4 regions of the Paenibacillus sp. FSL H8-0048 genome follow, and region 1 is predicted to be linked to each of the others. Evidence: riboswitches for the same ligand, from Rfam matches in the RefSeq annotation. Region 1 holds a riboswitch; each other region holds the start of a gene.
The links. A riboswitch is a leader RNA that binds a small molecule or an ion and turns the genes downstream of it on or off. The one in region 1 is predicted to bind cyclic di-GMP.

Region 1 (4,539 bases):
TGTCGGTCCTGCCGTTGGTGTCGGTGTCGGTACTGCCGTTGGTGTCGGTGTCGGTCCTGCCGTTGGCGTTGGTGTTGGTACTGCCGTTGGCGTCGGTGTTGGCACTGCCGTTGGCGTTGGTGTCGGCTCTGCTGTCGGCGTTGGTGTCGGTCCTGCCGTTGGCGTTGGTGTTGGTACTGCCGTTGGCGTTGGTGTTGGTACTGCCGTTGGCGTCGGTGTTGGCACTGCCGTTGGCGTCGGTGTTGGCTCTGCCGTTGGTGTCGGTGTCGGTACTGCCGTTGGTGTCGGTGTTGACACTGCTGTCGGCGTTGGTGTCGGTCCTGCCGTTGGCGTCGGTGTTGGCACTGCCGTTGGCGTTGGTGTCGGCTCTGCTGTCGGCGTCGGTGTTGGTACTGCTGTCGGCGTCGGTGTTGGTACTGCCGTTGGCGTTGGTGTCGGTACTGCTGTCGGCGTCGGTGTTGGCACTGCCGTTGGCGTCGGTGTTGGCACTGCCGTTGGCGTCGGTGTCGGTACTGCTGTTGGCGTCGGTGTTGGCACTGCCGTTGGCGTCGGTGTTGGCACTGCCGTTGGCGTTGGCGTCGGCTTCACTGTCGGCGTTGGTGTCGGCTTCACTGTTGGCGTTGGTGTCGGCTTCACGGTCGGCGTTGGCGTCGGCTTCACTGTCGGCGTTGGCGTCGGCTTCACTGTCGGCGTTGGCGTCGGCTTCACTGTCGGTGTTGGCGTCGGCTTCACGGTCGGCGTTGGCGTCGGCTTCACAGTCGGCGTTGGTGTCGGCTTCACAGTCGGCGTTGGCGTCGGCTTCACTGTTGGTGTTGGCGTCGGCTTCACAGTCGGCGTTGGTGTCGGCTTCACAGTCGGCGTTGGCGTCGGCTTCACAGTCGGCGTTGGCGTCGGCTTCACGGTCGGCGTTGGCGTCGGCTTCACGGTTGGCTTTGGAGTTGGGGTGCACAGAGGTGTAGGTGAAGGTTTTATAGTCGGTGTAGGCTTCACAGTTGGAGTCGGTGTTGGTTTTACTGTAGGTGTTGGCGTTACCGTTGGTGTCACTGTGGGTGTTGGCGTTACCGTTGGTGTTGGTGTCACTGTTGGTGTTGGTGTTACCATCGGCGTTGGTTTCACTGTGGGTGTCGGCGTTACCGTTGGTGTTGGTTTCACTGTGGGTGTTGGCGTTACCGTCGGCGTTGGTGTCACTGTGGGTGTCGGCGTTACGGTCGGCGTCGGACTCGGCGGCGGCCCCTCTCCCTCGTACATTCCAAGGTGCATCTCAACACCGCCGCTAAAAGATTTTGCAATCAGGGTCCCGTACAGCTCTGCTCCCTTATAATGAATATCCGCTCTGGGTGCGAGAATCGTCCCGTAGAAGGACGTATACTCGATATTCACCTCAGAAGCCTCGTAAAAGTTGAACAATACTTGACTGGCCCTGCCATTATTCATTGCAAAACTTGGCACATTGACTGTAGACCCGCTAATATTAATAATCAACGTTGCGTTCGGGGCAATATTGAATTGGATGTAATTCGTTTTTGCCAGAGTAGCGGCATCCAGATGAACGACATTGAAGGCATCCGGTGCATTGATTGTAAGCTGCCCATAATGATTATCGCCAATCTCATTCGTGCCGGCTAAGGCTCCATACTCTGTGGATCGGGAGATCAGCATCTGCTGCTCGGCTGCAAAATCAATCGGGCTGGCATTTTTCTTCCCGCCTTTAATGCTGACACTAGGCTCATTGGCTGTAAAGCTATTCCCAAATACCACATTTCCATAGATCTCTCCGCTGCCCGAATGTACAAAATCCTTACCGGCCACAAGTACATCCGTCGGAGCAGCATCCCTGTATGCTCTGGCTACTCCGTAGCCTCCGGTGAGGGTAATGTTCCCTGCCGCTGCCAGGCGGCCTTCAATCTGATCATTGCCTTGCACAAAATCCCCGAAAATAAAAGCATTAAAATTCCCTGCAACTCCTAAAACCGGTGTTGGCGTATACGGCACCCCTGAAGCTGCTCTAACATCCGTCCCCCATGTAAAGGCACTGGATAAAGTCAATAGGCCCGCCATAATGATGGCGGCTGTTTTACGTACTCTTTTTTTCAATAGTCCACACCTCCTAGTTACTATTCTATGAATCTGTCACGCGACTATAACAACAAAAAGACCGCCACGAAGGGTTAGCTTCACGGCGGCCGGACGACCCTAGCCTCAACTTTAGAGACAGTAGATTCCTGACTTTGCGTCCCGTTCTTTCGATACGGTTTGCGTTTGTACATGATTTCGGTATGAAATTGAGATTCGCTTATGTAAATTCATGGTTGAGTCTATGACATTTGTTACTTTTGTACTAATTTTAGTTTATCCGCTCCCCCACCCTATTGTCAATCCATTCCCAGTATATTTTTTGAAATTATTTTCGCAATGATTTCTTATTGAACCCTTGTACCATAAGGCTTAACGGGCGAGTCTCTTGTTTATCTGCTGACGAAAAAAGTCGAGAAATCAGAGAATCGGCTGTAGCCGTTTATCTCTTCTCTCTACAATTGTATCAATTTATATTATTAAAATTTGATGCATTTGTCCTATTTCATCACCCTCAGCCCAGCTCCACTCATCATCTGCTCCTGTTCAAAGCAATTTTACCTATTTATAGGCATCTCAACTGAAAAAAAGTGCCGCCCATAAGGACGACACCTGCTAATAGAATTCATATATTTTGAATAAAAATGTCGCCTAGGCAGACCCGAACAGCTGAACCCAGCCAATCATCGATACCCAGAGCGGAACACTTAGAATAATCCCGAATACCAAACCACGGCGGAGACTTCCTTCATGACTCATTGCCATTCTCCTTTGAGCTGATTTATTTTTCAATCTTTATTATTTCAATTTTAATATATAATAATTCGTTTTATTTTATTGCGAAAAAAATCACATTATTTGAGTAATTTATTAAACCCATTGATTATTTTTTGAAAAATGAGTTACAATGCGAATATACGTTCTCTTCGAGGGGTTGAGAGAGATGCATAGAGCAGAGAGTCAGGATAACCTGCTGGTCAAATCCTATATTTTGCTGCCGCTTATACTATCCGCCTTTGAGCGCGATGCTTCTGCTATATCCTCAGAGCTGCGCACGCCCGCGCCTTATCTGGAGGTGATCCAGAGGGCCGTCCATGCCGCTTCTGCCGATCTGCGGGAGATTCGTGCCGGGATGCGCGCCCGTGGTCTGAAGGTCTATGAACAGCAGCGGCTGGAGGCGGGCGTTGAAGCCAGATTCGTCTGCAGAGGTTATCACGAGCGGATGCTGCTGCTGGATGATGTGATTGCCGCCCAGGCCACTCTGCATATGCGGAGATATCTGGGTATGGAGAAGACGGAGCAGGGCGGCGGTTCGAAGTAAGGTTAACAAAAGAAGCCTGCCGCAAGCGGCAGACTTCTGCATTAAATGATCACCCGGATGCGGTTACATTAACAACGTCCAATACCCGAGCGTGCCGCATATAACCACCACAGCTACCGGGTACAGGATTCTACGGCTTACCTGATCCCTGAACGCAAGAAACAAACAAAGCATACAAAGCCATGCAATTAGAAGGCTTCCCATCTATTATGCATACGCTCCTTCCCGGCATTCCTGCCCCTCTCCAGCGGTAGACCGCCTCAGAGCACAACTATCCTTATATACTTATATAGGAAGATTCCCCGCCGAATATCCCAATTATACCAGCTGACAGCCAATCCGGAGCATTATTTCTTCAACAATGCCGTCAGAAAATTCACATTTCCTCTTCCAGCACAGGATATTCCCAGAACCCCAGACGTCCCTTGGCAGGGATGGGATGTACCAGCGGAACAACCTCCTCCAGCTTCCAGGCATACCTTCCTTCGGCATAATTGCCGAATATATATTCATTGCCGTCCGGCCAGCCTTGCTGCGCCAGCTCCGGCGTCACCTCACAGCAATCCGCAATGCGGCTGACCGCAATGATCCTGCCGGTTGGCAGATTGTCCGCAGTGTAGCCATGACGGGCCAGCAACGACTGATACGGCTCCGTCCGGCAGATCGCCTTATTCACCTGCATCCCGGCATGAATGGCTAACTCTCCCCGGTAGGCAGTCCGCCAGGTCCGGGTTTCGATTTGTTTTTCTCCCAGCGCAATTAACGTGGCCCACGGCTGGCGAATGGTCAGGCATTTCATAATGTAGCTTGCCTCCTCTGGTGATAGAATAATAGTTAAGAAGGAAGACAGATAAAATATAGGTAACAAATTAGATCAAGAGTACGGGGTATTAAAAATGAAAATTATTCAATGAGGATACCACATATAAGCTAGGTGTCAAATATAATCATGTCCAGGTTAGAAGAATTGATATTGAACTGTTTGAAGATCAAGAAAAGGGGCTGTCCCAAAAGCCATGAAGTGGCTGCTTGGGACAGCTCTTTATTTTGTAGTAGGATCAACGTGAGCACTTGGGTGAACGCTGCGCGAACGGACCGTTGTTCCAATCGCTGTGCTCTCCAGATTTTTTTCATTCCCCTTAACG
Region 2 (4,539 bases), 930 kb from region 1:
CTCCACCGGCCTCCGGACTTAACAATCGCAGCATTAGCCGGAGTGTTGTAGATTTCCCGCAGCCGCTTGGTCCAAGAATTGAAATGAACTCATTGCGGTATACGTCAAGGCTGACCTGATTAAGCACAGGCACGTTGCCGAAGGACAGAGAGCAATTGCGCAGGGAGAGCATCGTTTCCCGGGTACCGGGATGCTGCACGGCGGCAGCCTCCAGCTGTTCTTTGATCGCTGTTGTCATTATCAGGCCCCTCCTTATTTCAAAAACTCGTTGGTGAACAGTCCGCCTATGTCCTGTTCATTTTTCACAAAGCCCAGCTCGACCAGATTCTTCTGCAGTGTCTCCCAAGATGCCTCGTCCATCGAGCCCAGCGGGAGCTTCTCCGGATCAAGCAGCGGAATGCTGGCCTTCATCATATTGACCTCATGCTTCAAATCCAGCTTCTCGCCATACTTAAGACCGAATTCTGCCGCCTCCTCCGGATGCTTGACCGCATAATCCCAGCCCTGCATAGAGGCCTGCACGAAGCTTGCGACCATCTCCGGGTCCTTCTTAATAACAGACTCCGTGGTGAACAAGGTATCGGCATAGAAATTGATGCCATAGTCGTTTGGATCGATAATATTCACTTCCTTGCCCTGCTCCTCTACAGCCAGCACTTCATTAATGACATATCCGGGCCAAGCCTTGACCTGACCGGTTAACAGCGGACTCAGATCATATTTGACCGGCATCTCTTCGATTTGCGAAGGGTCAATGCCTGCGCTTTTCTCCATGGCACGGAAGGTCAGCTCTTCGTTGCCGCCCAGCTTGATGCCCACCTTTTGCCCGGTAAGATCCTCCATTGTCTTGATCCCCGACTCTTTGAGTGCGAACATGACGAACGGGGTTTTGCGGTAGATTGCGGACAACGCTTTGACCGGGACGCCCTTTTCTCTGGCAATGACGACCTGGTCGGCACCGGTAACCCCGAACTCCTCACTGCCGGAAGCTACCATCTGCACAGCCGGGAAATCCGAGCCCCCCGGGCGGATCTCAACATCCAGCCCCGCTTCTTTATAGAAGCCTTTTTCCACTGCGGTATAAAAGCCGGCAAACTGCGCCTGGTGAATCCATTTCAGCCGGAGCACCACCTTTTTCAGCTCGCCCGAGCCTTCCGCTCCTTGTCCTTCGGCCTTCCCGGCTTCCGTATGGTTACCGCAGGCGGTCAGGAGCAGCATTAGCGAGGTTAACAGCATCAGCGCCTTCGTTCTGGACTTGTTCCACATGGTAATTCCCCCGTTTATGAATGATTTAGTATTGCTCCAGCGCCTTCAGCACCGCTTGTGAATCACTTACACTGCCGAACACCCCGCCCTGCATTTGAACCATACTCAGTGCCGCCAGGTGATTCGCTTCATCCGTCGCTCCTGTACAATCTGCAAGAATCAGACACTCGTACCCCCGGTCATTGGCCTCCCGCATCGTGGTGTGTACACAGACATCCGTAGTAATTCCAGTCAGAATCAGATGGGTAATTCCTTTATTCTTCAAGATCAGGTCCAGGTCCGTTGCATAAAAGCTGCCTTTGCCCGGCTTGTCTATAATGTACTCTCCGGCAATAGGCGCCAGCTCCTCGATGATCTGCCAGCCGCGTTCCCCCCGTACGAGGATTCGTCCCGCCGGTCCATCGGAGCCGATCTCAGCCCCGATCTGGCGGCTTCGCCACCGCTTGTTCGCCGGCAGATCCGACAGATCCGGCTTATGCCCCTCGCGGGTATGAATCACGGTGAACCCTTCGATGTCCCGGATACGGGCCAGCAGGCGCTGAATGGGCTGAATCGCCCGCGCTGTTAATGAGAGGTCATAGCCCATTCTCTCGACGTAACCGCCCTTGCCGCAAAAATCCGTCTGCATGTCGATAATCATCAGCGCTGTCTTCGCCGGGTCCAACGCCCCGTCATAAGGCCAGATGTAAGGTGTTGCTGCAATTTGCATGGTTTATGCTCCTCTCCTGATGCCGTCATCTCTATTAACGTTATATTTGTTAACATTAATTCGCGTTTCCTTGGTATGAGTTAGATTATATTACAATGAATTTGGGATGTCTTCGGTTTTATTACGAAATAATGCATTGAATGTTTGTGTTAATTCACATAACTAACACATACATAACATATTCACTCGCAATACTGCTTATTAAAAAGGAACACTCCGGGTTTTGCTAAGCCCAGGATGTCCCAACCGTTGAATACCCACAATCCCTCTCCTATTCCCCTTCCATAAGCTGTAAGCGCTGGGAAACCAGTTTTTTTGTCGAAATAGAGCTGCATATTTCGAGTTTTTTGATAAATAGGCATAATATAGTTGAAAAATAGCTCTTTAAGTACTAGAATTAAGCTTGTTTGCAGAAGTTAATGACGCATAAGAACTATTTATGATTCTTTTTGTCGATTGCAGTCGATCACAATTCATCGCCTCTACAGGATGTATATCATTGATCTATTTCTAAAGGCAAACTCCCCGAAAGGGCAGGACGCAAAGCTATGGGCCTAAGAACGCCGGAATCCGCGTTTACGGTTGCCAGGCTGCCAATAGAGACCACTTAAGCCAGCTGTTCAGGAGGAAGATAAGACTTCCGGGCTTGATGATGTTCTTTTTCTGTACGAATTGCCATTGATCATACGAAAAAGTGAGGTTACAACCATGCCGCAGCAGGATATCGAACCAAGCCGATATGAATTCGTAGAGTCCCTGATGCTTGAACGTAAAGGTCTCCTGGATTCATTCTCTGTGGAGGGCCGAGCTTCTGACGGGACAACTGGAGATAAGAATGGAATTATCCTCGTGCAGGACAACCAGATATTCATTACTCCCCCGCTCCCCGGAGGCGCTCCCGCCCGTATTTCTGCGATCCACCCTGTTGTCCTGAAGATCAACTGGAAGACCGTTACAGAGCCAACTGAGGTGACCAAGGCAGATTATATTACCTGGGAGATCTGCGAGAAGCCGCAGTATGAAATCACCGTATCGCCTGACAAGCTCAAGGTCCACTTCACTTTATATCGTGCAGAGAAGTACGCCTGGAATCTGGTCAACTGTCCCGCCGCCTTCGAGACGGTCGTCCGTGCCCAGCCCAACCCGGCGGTGCTGCTGTCCACGCTCACCATAGAACAGATTATTTCCTCACTGGACAACCGTTTCATTCTGCAGAGCCTGAACATTTCCGCCCTGTACGCGGAGCTTACGAATCCTACATATCTTCCCGTATGTATCGCTGAAGGAAGAGCCCCGCTGCCCGGCAAGGAGGCCCGGCTGGAATTCCAGCTGCCGGAGCATACACTGGAGGGGAACAGAATGCTTGGGGGGCAGGAAGCCCCCGCTCAGAAGCCCGCGGAACCCTTGGAGTATCTCCGTTTCCCGGGAGCCCCCTTCACCTATGCAGGTGAAGTCTTCGCCCGCAAGCTGCCGCCGGAGGAAGGCATTCCCGGCCTCGGCACAGACGGAAGGGTCCTGCCCCCTCCCCCGCCGCAGGATATCTACTTCGCTGCCGGTAATCACGCCAAGCTCCTTCCCTGCGGTAATATCGTAGCCAACCGCACAGGCAGACCCCGCATCTGCGGAGGAAGCGGCAGCGTCCGGATCTGCGACTTCCCTCCGGTCTGTCTGCTGACCAGAGAGATGACTGAGCCTGCGGGCGACGTTATGTTCGCAGGCGACATTATTGTACCGGGAGATCTGGAAGGATCTGTACGGATCGAAGCCCTGGGAAATGTGTACGTCTATGGCGATATCCGCCAATCTACGATTATAGCGACCGGCAGTATTTATGTTAGCGGCCAGGTCACCGGCAGCGGCCTGTACGCCGGATATGCCGGGGTACAGCAGCATCGTCTGCACAGCCTCGCAGGACTGCTGCGTATAGAAGTGGACGGACTGCGCGAGGCGGCACGCCAGCTTGCCAAGAACGTAGAGTCCCGGCAGCAGTCGGTGAATTACGGACTGGTGGTCATGCTGCTGCTGGAGGATAAATACAACCACCTCGATAGCCTGATCCGCGATCTTGAAGCTGCCCTGAGCCGTATGAACGGAGAGTTCGGCTCAGGCACAGACCCGCTCCGGCACATGCTTGAGGTGTTCACCCACCCGGGGCAATTCACCGGATATATTACGGATAGTGTCCTAAGCAGCTTCTCCAGGCTGCTCCTCAAGCTGGGCGAAGAGATTGAACTGCTCCAGGAGGAGCATGCAGTGATTAATCTTGCCCAGTCGCAGGGCAGCCGCCTGGAGTCCGGCGGCAAGCTGCTTGTGCGGGATTCTTGTTAAGTACTACTACTGACGGTGACGTTCATATCTATACACACACAAAGCGAGCCCCCGTATACAGATACGGAGACTCGTTTTTGTGTTTTTTGGCTCATATTGAATTAGTATTATACCGCAGCGATGAACCGCTCCATGTCTTCCTGCACGGTAGTAATACCGCCGATACCGAAGGTATCTACCAGAACCTTGGCTACATTAGGCGACAGGAAGGCCGGAAGCGTAGGGCCCAGATGAAT
Region 3 (4,539 bases), 640 kb from region 1:
CCTTGAATGGGCCGAAAGTGGGCCGCGCGGCGAAATGAAGGGGATAAATCCCCTTGAATGGGCCGAAAGTGGGCCGCGCGGCAAAATGAAGGGGATAAATCCCCTTGAATGGGCCGAAAGTGGGCTGCGCGGAGAAATGAAGGGGATAAATCCCCTTGAATGGGCCGAAAGTGGGCCGCGCGGCGAAATGAAAGGGATAAATCCCTTTGAATGTGCCTAAAGTGGGCTACGCGGTGAAATGAGAGGGATAAATCCCTCTGAAGGTGCTTAAAGTTGGCTGGATGTGGAAATGAGGAGCACAAGTGCCCCTGATTTCTCGGATTCGAGCCAATTGGAGCAACTGAGCAGCATTTGTGTCCCGTACTTAAACTAACCAGCTTCTGCCGCCGCAAATTTGTGCGGCAAGCCCTTGGAACAAGAGTCTTGATTCCCGGTTTTGAATTCCGGTCTTGGAATTCTTGCTTTCTCTAGCCGCTAGGTCAGCGGCGACGCCTTGGAACAAGCGGCAGCCCGCTCCTATTGCCGCTACAACAAGCCGGCAATACCCGGATCTTTAGCCGGGAGCTTCGCCTGCGGGCGAAGCGGTTATGAAATCACAAGCCTGTTATGAAATGGAGCGGAGAGGAATTTTGGAGCTGTAGGAGCGTAGCGTCCGCCTAAAAGCTTTCCGCAGGAAAGCTCGCTTCGGAAGCATATGCTGTATTTGGATTTCTACCGCGAGGAGCGGTTTTAATCAGGAAATCCAAATTGGGCAGGGGCCGTAAGCCCAAAATTCCTTGCAGCGACCCTCATAACAGGCGGGGTTTTAACTTACAACCGCAATAAGAAATACCCAATAACAATACGATATGGAGGGTTCACTATGAAACTAGTACTTCTATCAGGCGGCTCAGGCAAGCGGCTCTGGCCGTTGTCCAATGATTCACGCTCCAAGCAATTTCTGAAGGTACTGGCAAGTCCGGCAGGTGAACCGGAATCAATGGTACAACGGGTATGGAGACAGCTGGAGGAGAATGGCATGGCCGGGTCCTCTTATCTGGCGACCGGACGCAGCCAGGTGGAGATGATCCAGAGCCAGCTCGGCAGCGGGGTGCCGATCATCGTGGAGCCGGAGCGGCGGGATACCTTCCCGGCCATTGCGCTGACGGCGGCCTATCTGTATTCCATCGCGGGAGTTTCCCCAAGCGAGACCGTGGCGATTCTGCCGGTGGACCCATACGTGGAATCCTCCTTTTTCGAAACGGTGCTGCAACTGGAGAACACTATGCTGGTGAGCGGAGCGAACCTGGCGCTGATGGGCGTAGTGCCCGAGCATGCTTCGGAGAAATACGGCTACATTATTCCAACGGGCGCAGATGCGGGAGCGAATGGTTATCTGCAGGTCAGCCACTTCCAGGAGAAGCCGGACCGTGTGCAGGCCGAGGAGCTGATCAGCCAGGGCGCGCTCTGGAACTGCGGGGTGTTCGCCTTCCGCCTGGGTTACCTGCTGGATATTCTGCAGCGCAAAGGGCTGCCGCTGAATTACGAGGAGCTGCAGAAGCAGTATAAGCTGCTGTCTTCCATCAGCTTCGATTATGAAGTGGTGGAGAAAGAGGAGAACATCGTCGTGCAGCCGTACGCAGGATTCTGGAAGGACCTGGGTACCTGGAACACCCTGACCGAGGAAATGACCAGCAACCATGTCGGCAAGGGCTTCGTAACGGCAGACTCCGAGGGCACCTCGCTCATTAACGAGCTGGATATTCCGATTACCGTGATCGGGGCGAAGGATCTGATTATCGCCGCCAGCCCGGACGGCATTCTGGTGACACACAAGACCGAGAGTCCGCGGATCAAGGAAGTGCTGAAGACCTTTGAACAAAGACCGATGTACGAGGAACGCCGCTGGGGCCACTACAAGGTGATCGACTATGTGAAATATGACGAGGGCAACGAGGTGCTGACCAAGCGGATTTTCATCAATGAGGGTAAGAATATCAGCTATCAGCTGCATCACAAACGCAGTGAAATCTGGACCTTCGTCAGCGGGGAAGCCAGCATAGTCATCAATGAGAAGATGCATACGGTGAAGGCGGGAGATGTGGTGCGGATACCGGAAGGGACCAAGCATGCCATTCTGGCTCTTACCGATGTGGAGTTCATTGAGGTGCAGACCGGGTCTGAGCTGGTAGAGGAAGACAACATCCGTATTACTCTGGACTGGGAGGATATAGCGCTACATCAGTTCATTTCGTAGGTCTAACTTATCTATTTAACCAATTGTTACAAAATCAAAACAGGTACTCGGAACTATTTATTCGGAGAAATTCGCGTTTGCTCTACAAAAAAATTGCATAAAGACGATAATTTACGGTAAGAGGGATTGATCCTTCCAAAACGACAAAGGCAAACCTGATCGAAAGACAGGGACGCAAAGCTATAGGGCCTTCGCAAGAGTGGCAGCCTGGCTACCGAAAGGAAGAGAATATTGTGAAAACTTACCGTAAGTCTCGTTTGCTCTGCGCTGTGCTGTCGCTGGCCGTGGTATGGTCTGCTGTACCTGTGGGACTGGGAATCGCCCCTTCCACCGTCAAGGCTGCCCCTTCTGAAGGAGCGCCGGTGAACCCTAACGCCTCAGCCGAGGCGGTCAAGCTGCTGAACAATCTGTATGAAATCTCGGGAAATGGAATCATTACAGGCCAGCATGACTATTTCGAGAGTCCGGATGAGCTGAGCAACAAGCTGAAGGGAACAAGCGGACAATACGCAGCACTGCATGGTTATGAGCTTGGAGCAATCGGTGGGCAGAGTGAGAGCGGAGTAGCTGCACAACGCAAAAATATCGTCTGGAGTGCGACGAACTGGTCCAGAGCAGGCGGCATTGTCGCTATGACCTTCCACCAGAATCTGCCGGGCACCAAGTACGAATGGTCCAATGTGCAGAAGTCAATCACCCAGGCGCAATTTAACAAATACGTAACCCCCGGAACACCAGAGTATAATGCGCTGATCACCGATCTGGATAAAGTAGCTGTCTCTCTGAAAAGCCTGCGGGATGCTAAGGTTCCGATCCTCTGGAGACCTTACCATGAAATGAACGGCGGCTGGTTCTGGTGGGGGAAGAAAGATAATTTTGCAGCATTGTGGAATATTATGTATGACCGGTTCGTGAACGTTCATCAGTTAAATAATCTGCTCTGGGTATGGAACCCGAATGCGCCGAATGCAAACTCCGATCCCTATCCACGGACTTATCCGGGTGCGGACAGAGTGGATGTGCTGGCGGCGGATATATACAATAATGACTACTTGAATAAATACCATGATGATCTGACCAGCCTGGCTGGCGGCAAGCCGATAGGCATCGGCGAGAACGGTGAAATGCCAAATATCTCGAAGCTGAAGCTGACCCAGCAGAATTATGTGTTTATGATGAACTGGGGCAAGATGCTCTACGAGAATAACAGCACAGCTACGATCAAGAATTTCATGAATGACAGCTACACACTGACCCGTGACCAATATAAGGCCTGGTCTGCTCCGGCGGCGGCTCCTAAGCCAACCGCAACGCCGACACCAACACCAACCGTAACACCGACACCAACTGCAACACCAACGCCGACGCCAACTGCAACGCCGACACCAACACCAACCGTAACACCGACGCCAACTGCAACGCCGACACCAACACCAACCGTAACACCGACGCCAACTGCAACGCCTACCGCAACACCTACCGTTGCGCCGAAGCCGGTCCCAACTCCCGGTGATACGGAGGGTAAGCCTGCCCAGAATGGCTTGCTTGGAGAATACTTCAAGAACATGACGCTCTCGGGGACACCGGTTATGGTCCGTAACGATGATGTCATCAGCTTCAATTGGCGTCAGGGTACCCCTAATGCCGCACTTGGAGTAGATTACTTCTCGATCCGCTGGACCGGCCAGATTAAGCCCGCTTACAGTGAGACTTATCAGTTCTATACTACATCGGATGACGGTATCCGCTTGTGGGTGAACGGCACAGCCGTCATTGACAGCTGGGTCAAGCAGAGCGGAACGGCCCGCACAGGAAGCATAGCCTTGACTGCCGGGCAACTGTACGACATCAAGGTAGAGTATTACGAGAATGCAGGCGATGCGAATGTTCATCTGATGTGGCAGAGTCCCAGCCAGGTGAAGGGAACCGTACCTGCAAGTGCGCTTTTCTCCAGGGCAGGCAACACATCCATACCTGCTCCGGCTGCAACCGCAGTACCGACCACGGTACCAGCAGCGACAGCAGCACCAGCGCAGACAGCAACGCCGGCACCAGTAACGACACCAATGCCAGCACCAACACTGACGCCATTACCGGCACCGACACCAACGCCAACACCGGTGCCAACGCCGACAGCGGCTCCTGTTCCCGTTCCTACTCCTACAGCAACACCGGTGGATCTGCCGGTAGAAGTCCCTGCTGCTAATGGATTGTACGCGGAATACTTCAATAACATGACGCTTTCGGGCGAACCCGCTGTAGTGCGTACCGATGCTGTGCTTGATTTCAACTGGCGCCAGGGC
Region 4 (4,539 bases), 190 kb from region 1:
CTGTACTCAAGTCACCCAGTTTCCAGTGCGACCTCAGGTTGAGCCCAAGGTTTAAACACCAGACTTAAATAACCGCCTGCGCGCGCTTTACGCCCAATAATTCCGGACAACGCTTGCCCCCTACGTATTACCGCGGCTGCTGGCACGTAGTTAGCCGGGGCTTTCTTCTCAGGTACCGTCACTCCGGCAGCAGTTACTCTACCGGACGTTCTTCCCTGGCAACAGAGCTTTACGATCCGAAAACCTTCATCACTCACGCGGCGTTGCTCCGTCAGGCTTGCGCCCATTGCGGAAGATTCCCTACTGCTGCCTCCCGTAGGAGTCTGGGCCGTGTCTCAGTCCCAGTGTGGCCGTTCACCCTCTCAGGTCGGCTACGCATCGTCGCCTTGGTGGGCCGTTACCCCACCAACTAGCTAATGCGCCGCAGGCCCATCCCCAAGCAGCAGATTGCTCCGCCTTTCATTCTCTCCTCAGGAGAAGAAAGAAATTATCCGGTATTAGCTACCGTTTCCGGTAGTTATCCCAGGCTTGAGGGCAGGTTGCCTACGTGTTACTCACCCGTCCGCCGCTAAGTTTGAAAGGAAGCAAGCTTCCTCTCAAACTCCGCTCGACTTGCATGTATTAGGCACGCCGCCAGCGTTCGTCCTGAGCCAGGATCAAACTCTCCAAATTGGTATTTAGAAAGAGCGATTGCTCATTTTGAAACATCTGACGAGAATTGTTACATTCTCTAATTTTGGATCTCACCGAAGTGATCTCCAGATACTCACTCGTTGTTCAGTTTTCAAAGATCAAGCTCGTTGTCAGCGACGATTACCGCGTCACCAGCAACTCTTATAATATATCACGTTCTTCCGAGCAATGCAAGCTTTATTTTCGAAATCACTTATTTAAGTAATCTCTCATTTCCTTTGCCGCTCCAACAACGCTTATTTATAATAACCTATCCTTCTATTAAAAAGCAACCTTTATATAAATAAAAATAACCCGCTTAATCATTAAGCGGGTTATTCTCAGGTAATGCTATAGTTCACAGCTATTTTTAGTAGAATTTCGCTGCAGTATATTTGCTTGCTGATTTGACCAGTTCTGTTGATGCTGTGTTCTTGCCCAGACCTGCATCAACTGTAGTATCAATCGTTACCCATTTGCCGTTCAGGAACACTTCGTTCCAGGCATGGTATGAAGTTACATAGCTTGTATTCCCCATAACCAATTTGGTTGGAATCCCTTCACTGCGGAGCATAGTAGCGAACAAGGATGCGTAATCGTAGCAGATCCCTTTGTTGGTAGCAAGCGTGTTATCGTTGTTCGGAATATAATCTGTGCTTACGCTGTTAGCCAGAGAGTAATCATATTTCACGTTAGTTACGATGTAATTGTAGATAGCCTTAACTTTGTCTGCATCTGTAGTCAGACCCTTTGTAAGCTGGGCTGCCTTTTGAACGGATTTATCGGAAGAACTCCACTTTACATTCTGTACGGAGCTCAAATATACGGCATTCACATTGCTCATGGAGAGAGATACAGTCTCGGAAGATAGCACTTTATATTTGTTGCCGGTAGTATTCTCAAGAACGGAAACCTTATAAGAGCCATTACCTTGTTGCAGCGGGAACGTCTCGTTCGGCTTGGAGGTGTATAAGTTGTAAGTATAGCTGTTATTGTCCTTGGTAATCATGAGCTTCATCTTCTTGTCCTTAGGAACGTCGTACGAAACCCCGATGACCCCTTGATCAAGTTGTCCAACATTTAACCAGCCTGAATCTGCATTAGCGGCTTGAGCAGTGCCTGTCTGCACGGAAGTGACGATCACAAAAAGTGTAATCAGCATTAAATAAAACTTTTTCATGGATAAAACTCCTTTCGGTAGCTGGCTGCCATTCTTACGGGAAGGCCCTTTAGCTTTGCGTCCCTACCTTTCGATAGGTTTGCCGTTATCGTATAAGCTTTATCTGTCCAATCTACTACCACATAATGACAGATTCTGAATTAAAACAAACAAAAAAAGCCTCTTCATTCGGTAGCTGGCTGCCATCCATGACGGGAAGGCCCTGTAGCTTTGCGTCCCTACCTTTCGATAGGTTTGCCGTTATCGTGTATTAGCTTTTGATAGTTCTATTTTACCATACCTCTATCTATTATCAAGACCCAAAATGCTAGATTCCACCACAAATATACTAAAATTTTATGTTTTTTTCGACCTTTATCGCCTTGTCTTGATAGATTCAGGTCAGCTTGGCATGAATTATAAGTCTGTGGGTCGGGTTGACAAGCGGATCACAGGTAATAAGAGTCAGAATCTTATCATCATCCTTTCCCTTCAGCACCGAAATATCGGTAGGCTCTACAATAGATACATCATATACAACATACTTGTATTCCTGGCCGCTTGTAATAACAGTAATGGTATCCCCTTTACCGACCTCATCCAGTCTGTTGAACAGCCGCCCTGCCGTTCTTGACCGGTGTGCCGCAATCGCTGCATTGCCTACCGCGCCAATCGGAGCCGTCACCTTCATATGCGCCGCAGCATGCTTCATATTGGTCTTGGTGGCGCCCTCCAGTACAGGAAGCTTCAGATCGATTTTGTCGATTTCAATAATGGCGGTGATCTTGCCTCCAACTTCAATCTCGGGCGCTGTAGTGGGTACCGGCTCTTCTGCACCAGACTCTTCCGCCAGCAGCTGGGTGACTTCCGCATAAGGCTTGCTCAGATCCTGGCTGGCAGGAGCGGTAGCCGAAGGAACGATTTCACTATAAGCCTGTTCGGCCTCTTCCAGCAGCTTCTGCTGCTGAGCGTCCTCGTACCATTCGCTTCCTTTGGGGTAGAGCATAATCAGGACCCCGGCAAGTATAATCAAATAGGATAACTTCCGCATGACAATCGCCTCCGCAATATAGAATAAGTGCTACCTCCTCAGAATACCGGGAAGATATGCTGTCTCTTTAGAATACCCATTTCCGGCTTCCAAAGAAATTAATGATCACTGTAATGAAGGTAACCAGCACCTTGGCCAGCAGTACCTGTATCCCCAGCCGGTCCGTCAGAAGATGAATCAGCAGCACCGAAATGCCCAGCACCAGCAGATTCAGGACAATAAATCTCACCAGCTGCATCCGGTCAAAGCCGCCATCCCCGCCTCTGTCTCTTCCCTTAAAGGTCACCTTCTTATTCCAGAAAAAGCTGTTGGCCGTCCCGGCACTGTAGGAAATAATCTGTGCAGGAGTGTTAAGCATCCCCAGGGAATGCAGCAGGGTAAATACCGCAAAATCTATGAATGTGTTAAGCAGGCCCACCGCATTAAATTTCAGAAACTGAATCATGCCTGCGCGCCAAGCCTTATCTTGCATAATCACTTTCCTTCCGGGTGTCTTCAGCCTCTGTATCCGGGTAGCCTCTGGTCTCGCGCACGATATAGAGCGGTCTATCCTTCGATTCGTCATAGATCCGTCCGATGTATTCGCCAATGACGCCCAGCAGCATCAGCACAATGCCGTTAAACAACAGGTTCACCCCGACGATGGACGCCCAGCCCGGCACGGTCCAGGAGGTGAAGACCTTCTGGAATAAGACCAGGAACAGGTAGATGAAGCTGGAAAAGGACAGGAAGAAGCCGACATAGGAGGCGATTTTGAGCGGCTTATGCGAGAAGGAGGTGATTCCGTCGAGCGCAAAGCGGATCATTTTTTTGAGCGGATATTTCGTCTCCCCGGCATAGCGTTCTTCCCGCACATATTCCACCATGGTCTGCCGGAAGCCGACCCAGCTCACCAGCCCCCGTACATAACGGTTCTTCTCCTTCAGACCGCGCAGCACATCGCAGACCTTGCGGTCGATCAGCCGGAAATCCCCTGTATCTGTGGGAATCTCCACACTGGTCATGCTGCTGAGCAGACGGTAAAAGATTTTGGCCGTCACCTTCTTGAAAAAGGTCTCTCCGTGGCGCTTCAGCCGCTTGGCATAGACTACCTCATAGCCTTCCTTCCACTTGGCGATCATCTGCAGGATAACCTCCGGCGGGTCCTGGAGATCTGCGTCAATCACCACGACAGCCTGACCTTCAGCATAATCCATGCCCGCCGTAATCGCCACCTGGTGGCCGAAGTTACGGGAGAAGTCAATCAGCTTGACATGCTCATCCCTATTACTGATTCCGCGCATAATCTCAGCTGTACGGTCCCGGCTGCCATCATTGACGAACACGAGCTCATAGGTATCCCCGCACTCATCCATTACTTTTTTGAGCCGCTCGTAGGTTACCTGAATGACTTCCTCCTCATTATACATGGGGACAATTACACTATATCTGGCCTTCACAAGGGTTCCTCCTAAATTTATTGTAAGCCACAGCTTCCTTGATGTGCCTCATCAATATCAGCTTCCAACAACTATGCGGCTCGTTACAGCTCCCCTCCTAGAATACCCAGGAAGGGAACCAGCGAAGTACTTGAATGATATAACTGCTGTTCACCTGCATGCCGGATAATACCGGATAGAACATCACAAACAGGATGGCAGCAGCCGCAACATAGGCG

Region 2: another riboswitch for cyclic di-GMP. It lies ahead of NSU18_RS21415 (flagellar assembly protein A); the one in region 1 lies ahead of NSU18_RS17155 (choice-of-anchor A family protein).
Region 3: another riboswitch for cyclic di-GMP. It lies ahead of NSU18_RS14430 (PA14 domain-containing protein); the one in region 1 lies ahead of NSU18_RS17155 (choice-of-anchor A family protein).
Region 4: another riboswitch for cyclic di-GMP. It lies ahead of NSU18_RS16315 (transglutaminase-like domain-containing protein); the one in region 1 lies ahead of NSU18_RS17155 (choice-of-anchor A family protein).

The regions. Positions count from the first base shown of each region.
Region 1 covers NZ_JBBODF010000001.1:4,045,780-4,050,318, forward strand. The annotation lists gene NSU18_RS17155 (choice-of-anchor A family protein) at 1-2,094, opposite strand, end outside; cyclic di-GMP riboswitch class I at 2,176-2,268, opposite strand; gene NSU18_RS17160 (hypothetical protein) at 3,017-3,394, shown strand; gene NSU18_RS17165 (ASCH domain-containing protein) at 3,771-4,193, opposite strand.
Region 2 covers NZ_JBBODF010000001.1:4,979,910-4,984,448, reverse strand. The annotation lists gene NSU18_RS21430 (ABC transporter ATP-binding protein) at 1-238, opposite strand, end outside; gene NSU18_RS21425 (ABC transporter substrate-binding protein) at 253-1,266, opposite strand; gene biuH (biuret amidohydrolase) at 1,292-1,975, opposite strand; cyclic di-GMP riboswitch class I at 2,481-2,573, shown strand; gene NSU18_RS21415 (flagellar assembly protein A) at 2,654-4,303, shown strand; gene hcp (hydroxylamine reductase) at 4,411-4,539, opposite strand, start outside.
Region 3 covers NZ_JBBODF010000001.1:3,405,362-3,409,900, reverse strand. The annotation lists gene NSU18_RS14435 (sugar phosphate nucleotidyltransferase) at 863-2,236, shown strand; cyclic di-GMP riboswitch class I at 2,375-2,455, shown strand; gene NSU18_RS14430 (PA14 domain-containing protein) at 2,470-4,539, shown strand, end outside.
Region 4 covers NZ_JBBODF010000001.1:3,853,003-3,857,541, forward strand. The annotation lists rRNA gene NSU18_RS16310 (16S ribosomal RNA) at 1-672, opposite strand, end outside; gene NSU18_RS16315 (transglutaminase-like domain-containing protein) at 1,043-1,852, opposite strand; cyclic di-GMP riboswitch class I at 1,866-1,946, opposite strand; cyclic di-GMP riboswitch class I at 2,020-2,101, opposite strand; gene NSU18_RS16320 (class D sortase) at 2,229-2,882, opposite strand; gene NSU18_RS16325 (GtrA family protein) at 2,950-3,354, opposite strand; gene NSU18_RS16330 (glycosyltransferase family 2 protein) at 3,344-4,321, opposite strand; gene NSU18_RS16335 (glycosyltransferase family 39 protein) at 4,419-4,539, opposite strand, start outside.